2 regions of the Streptomyces sp. NPDC001315 genome follow, and region 2 is predicted to be linked to the other one. Evidence: predicted binding sites of a transcription regulator. Region 2 holds the regulator's gene; the other holds the start of a gene.

Region 1 (2,453 bases), on a different contig from region 2:
CTCCGTCGGCGTGCGTCGCGCGGACGGCCACGGGAACGGGGGGATGTGGAGACGGGCGCGCCAGGGATCTGGTGGACGAGGAGTCGCCGCTGTCGCCGATGCCGGGCATGGCCGGCATCGGCGCGTTCCGCGTCCACGGCGTGTTCGGCCCGGCGGTGCCGCCCCCGGGCACGGCAGCGCACGGCCTGCTGCTCGCCTACCTCGGCCGGTCGCTGTCCTGGCTCTGCTGGCCGGTGTCCTGGCGGTCGTCGGCCGGTGACCACACGTACGGAGTCGTCGTGGTCACCGCCCGGAAGCCCAGCCGTCGAAGGATGGGCGCGCTGTCGTCGGAGGCGTCCACGTGCAGGTAGGGGACACCGCGGGCGGCGGCCAGTTCGGCGCGGGCGGCCACCAGGGCGCGGTAGATGCCCTTGCCGCGCCACTCGGCGAGCGTCGAGCCGCCCGTCAGCGCGGCGAACTCGGTGCCCGGGCGGAAGCCCAGCCAGGCCGCGGAGACCACCTCGCTCTCCGCCTCCGCGACGAGGACCGCGATCTCGTCAGGGGTGCGCGCGACGCGCCCGATGAGGTCGTCGGCGATCCCGCTCAGGTCCAGGCCCCAGATGGCCGTCTCCAGGGCCGCTATACGGTGCATGTCGGCATCGGCGGTGACCTGGCGCAACGTGACACCGTCCGGCAACGCGGGCGTTTCGACGGCCAGTTCCGCCACGGGAGCGACGAGCACCGTCTCCTGCGCCTCGGGCTCGAAGCCCGCCGCGCGCAGCCGGTCCGTGAGGTCGGCCGGGGCGTCGTGCCCGCGGACCTTCCACTCCACGGCCTTCCCGCGCGCCGCGAAGAAGTCCCGCTGCCGGACGATCAGTTCGTCGAGCTCCCGACCGCGCAGGCCGACGTCACGCGGGCCGGTGACGAAGCCTCGGAAACCGAGGTCCATACGGAGCAGCGGGCCGTCGTACTCGTGCGCGACTCCGGGGGGCGGGGTGCGGCGCATCTGGGCGTCGTAGGCGTCGAGGAGGGTCTGCGTGTCAATCATGGGGAAACGGTACGGGCCGTACGAGGCGGGGATGTGCCCTTCCGTATGACCGCAGGGGATCGGATTGCGGCAGGGCGACCGGGCATCACCCGACCCCGCAGCGGTGATCGCTCAGAGCGAACGGCGGCCGGGGAACAATCAAAGGCCCCCGTGCATTGAGTCGGCATAGCTCAACTTGACTGCCTAGGGAGAGATCATGGCTTCGACGTCCACACCGCTCACCCTGCCTGTGCTGCCGCTCGACGACGAGGTCGTGCTGCCCGGAATGGTGGTTCCGCTGGACCTGAGCGACGCCGACGTGCGGGCCGCGGTGGAGGCCGCCCAGGCTGCCGCGCGGTCGGAGCCCGGGAAGCCCAGGGTTCTGCTGGTGCCGCGCATCGACGGTGCGTACCCGGGCACGGGCGTGCTCGGCACCGTGGAGCAGGTCGGCCGGCTGGCCGACGGCGACCCGGGCGCGTTGGTCCGCGGCCGCGGGCGGGTGAGGATCGGTGCCGGGACGACCGGGCCGGGCGCCGCCCTGTGGGTCGAGGGAACGCGTATCGACGAGAGCGTGCCGGAGCCGCTGCCCGGTCACGTCACCGAACTGGTCAAGGAGTACAAGGCCCTCGCCACCGCGTGGCTGCGCAAGCGCGGCGCCTGGCAGGTCGTGGACCGCGTGCAGGCCATCGACGACGTCTCCGCGCTCGCCGACAACTCCGGCTACTCACCCTTCCTGACCACCGAGCAGAAGGTGGAGCTCCTGGAGACCACCGACCCGGTGGCCCGCCTCAAGCTCGCCACCCAGCAGCTGCGTGACCACCTCGCCGAGCAGGACGTCGCCGAGACGATCGCCAAGGACGTCCAGGAGGGCGTCGACAAGCAGCAGCGGGAGTTCCTGCTCCGGCGCCAGCTGGAGGCCGTGCGCAAGGAACTGCGCGAGCTGAACGGCGAGAAGGACGGTGAGGAGTCCGACGACTACCGCGCCCGTGTCGAGGCCGCCGACCTCCCCGAGAAGGTCCGCGAGGCCGCCCTCAAGGAGGTCGACAAGCTGGAGCGGTCGAGCGACCAGTCGCCCGAGGGATCATGGATCCGCACCTGGCTCGACACCGTGCTCGAACTGCCGTGGAACGAGCGGACCGAGGACCAGTACGACATCCAGGGCGCCAAGGCGGTCCTGGACGCCGAGCACGCCGGTCTGGAGGACGTGAAGGAGCGGATCACCGAGTACCTGGCGGTGCGCAAGCGCCGTACCGACCGGGGGCTGGGTGTCATCGGCGGCCGGCGCGGCGGTGCCGTGCTCGCGCTCGTCGGCCCGCCCGGCGTCGGCAAGACCTCGCTCGGCGAGTCCGTCGCGCACGCCATGGGGCGGAAGTTCGTCCGGGTCGCGCTCGGTGGCGTCCGTGACGAGGCCGAGATCCGCGGGCACCGGCGTACGTACGTCGGCGCG
Region 2 (2,453 bases):
AAGGCGACCGGCGAGAGCAGCGTCGTGACCGGGTGCAAGCCGAACAGCTCGCAGGACCTGCCGGTGACGGACCCCCACACGTACTGGACCTGGGCCGGTGACGACGCCCCCGCCTACGCCGGCCCCCAGCAGATCAACGGCGTCTGCCGGGACATCTCCGGCGCGTCCGAGACGACGTACGACTACACGGTCGTGACGATCGACCCGTACGGCCATGAGTCGGCGCCCGGTCCGGCCGGCACGGCGACCACGTCGGACACCGTACGTCCGGCGCCGGTCGAGAACCTGACGGCCGAACAGCTTCCACTCGGAGTCCGGCTGACCTGGACACCGCCCGCCGACGACGACGTGAGCGGCTATCACGTGTGGCAGAGCACGACCGACCCGGACACCGGCGAGACGGTCTGGGACTCCAACTGCTGGTCCAGCACCTCGATGTCGAAGACCGAGATCATCTGCCCGACGGTCCCCGACGGCGCCACCCACCTCTACCGGGTCGCCGCCACGGACGGCACCGCTCTCGCCGACCCGGACGACGTCGAGGCCTTCCACCCCGCCGAGGTCGCCGTCACCCTGCCGGACACCCGCCCACCGGGCTGGACCGGCACCGAGGTCCGTGACGGCCAGTACCCGCAGCTCTACGTCCGCTGCGGCGAGACCATCTACGACATGCCGTGCGGTGACTACACGGACTACCGCTGGGAGAAGTGGGACGCGGCCGCCGGCACCTGGACCACGTTCGCCACGGGCAAGGTGACCGACCCGGAATCCCACACGGACACCACCGTGCACGAGGACCTGCTCGGGCTGTACTACTACCGGGCCGTCTACATCGACCCCACGGGCAAGGAGGAGGTCGTCGAGCAGGTGGCGCACGGCATCTGGGTCTCCTGGCTCTGACCGCACACACGGCTCCGGCCGCACGGCTCCGACCACACACGAAGGGGCCCGGGAGATGTCCCGGGCCCCTTCGCACGCGTACCGTCGGACCGTCAGTCCGAGGACTGCTGCCGCTTCGGCCGCCACACCACCAGCGCGCTGGTCTGCTGGACCTCCTGGTACGGGACCAGGTCGCGCCGGTAGGAGGCGTGCACCGCGGCCTCGCGCTGCTGCATCGCGGCCGCCGCGCCGTCCAGGGCCGCTTCCATCTCCGCGATGCGGGACTGGAGGGCGGCGACCTGGTTCTCCAGTTCGATGATCCGCTTGATGCCGGCCAGGTTGATGCCCTCGTCCTGCGACAACTGCTGAACGGTGCGCAGCAGTTCGATGTCGCGGGCCGAGTAGCGCCGGCCCCGGCCCGCGGTGCGGTCCGGGGAGACCAGGCCCAGCCGGTCGTACTGGCGCAGCGTCTGCGGGTGCAGGCCGGAGAGCTGGGCCGCCACCGAGATGACGTAGACCGGGGTCTCCTCGGTCAGTTCATACGGGTTACGCCGACGGCCTTCCATCACTCTCAAGCTCCCTTCGCGGCCTCGAACAGCTCCGCCCGCGGATCCTCACCCGCGGTCGCCTCGCGATACGCCTCCAGTGCGTCACGAGCCTTCCCCGACAGGTCCGTCGGGACACTCACCTCGACGGTGACCAGGAGGTCGCCGCGGGTGCCGTCCTTACGGACCGCGCCCTTGCCGCGGGCGCGCATGGTGCGGCCGTTGGGCGTGCCCGGGGGCAGCTTCAGCGTCACCGGCGGGCCGCCGAGGGTCGGGACCCGGACCTCGCCGCCGAGCGCCGCCTCCGTGAACGTCACCGGGACGCTGACGGTGAGGTTGTCGCCCTTGCGGCCGAACACCGGATGGGAGTCGACGTGCACGACGACATACAGGTCGCCGGCCGGGCCGCCCCGCTCGCCGGGCGCGCCCTTGCCGCGCAGCCGGATGCGCTGCCCGTCGGTGACGCCCGCCGGGATGCGGACCTGCATCGTGCGGGAGGACTTGGCGCGGCCGCTGCCCTTGCAGTCCGGGCAGGGGTGCTCGGCGATCAGACCGCGGCCCTTGCAGTCCGGGCAGGGGTCCGTCAGCGAGAACCCGCCGCCGGAGCCCCGTGCCACCTGGCCGGTGCCGACGCAGGTCGGGCACACGCGCGGTGTGCCGTTCTTGTCGCCGGTGCCGGAGCAGGCCTTGCACGGCTGCTGCGAGGTCATCCGCAACGGGACCGTCGCGCCCTCGATCGCCTCCGTGAAGCTCAGCGTGACCTCGGTGTCGATGTCCTGGCCGCGCCGGGGCTGGGTGCGCGTGCCGGTGCCCGCGCCGCCCCGGTTGAACAGGCCCCCGAAGACGTCACCGATGCCGCCGCCGAAGCCGCCCGCGGAACCGCCGCCCTGGGCGCCGCCTCCGAAGAGGTCGCCCAGGTCGAAGTTGAAGGAGCCGCCGCCCGCGCCGGGCCCCGGACGGAAGCCGCCGTTGCCGAAGAGCGCGCGGGCCTCGTCGTACTCCTTGCGCTTCTTGGCGTCACCGAGGACG

The links. The regulator HspR, encoded in region 2, represses chaperone genes until heat shock. The targets are predictions, from matches to a motif close to TTGAGNNNNNNNNNCTCAA.
Region 1: lon (endopeptidase La) is a predicted target of HspR. The motif match lies at 1,183-1,201, and genes of this name have one in related genera.

Annotation. Positions count from the first base shown of each region.
Region 1 covers NZ_JBIAWZ010000002.1:324,868-327,320, reverse strand. Annotated here, with positions in the region: gene ACFY16_RS08615 (GNAT family N-acetyltransferase) at 197-1,027, opposite strand; gene lon (endopeptidase La) at 1,224-2,453, shown strand, end outside.
Region 2 covers NZ_JBIAWZ010000003.1:389,320-391,772, reverse strand. Annotated here, with positions in the region: gene ACFY16_RS12245 (PA14 domain-containing protein) at 1-900, shown strand, start outside; gene ACFY16_RS12240 (heat shock protein transcriptional repressor HspR) at 993-1,445, opposite strand; gene dnaJ (molecular chaperone DnaJ) at 1,451-2,453, opposite strand, start outside.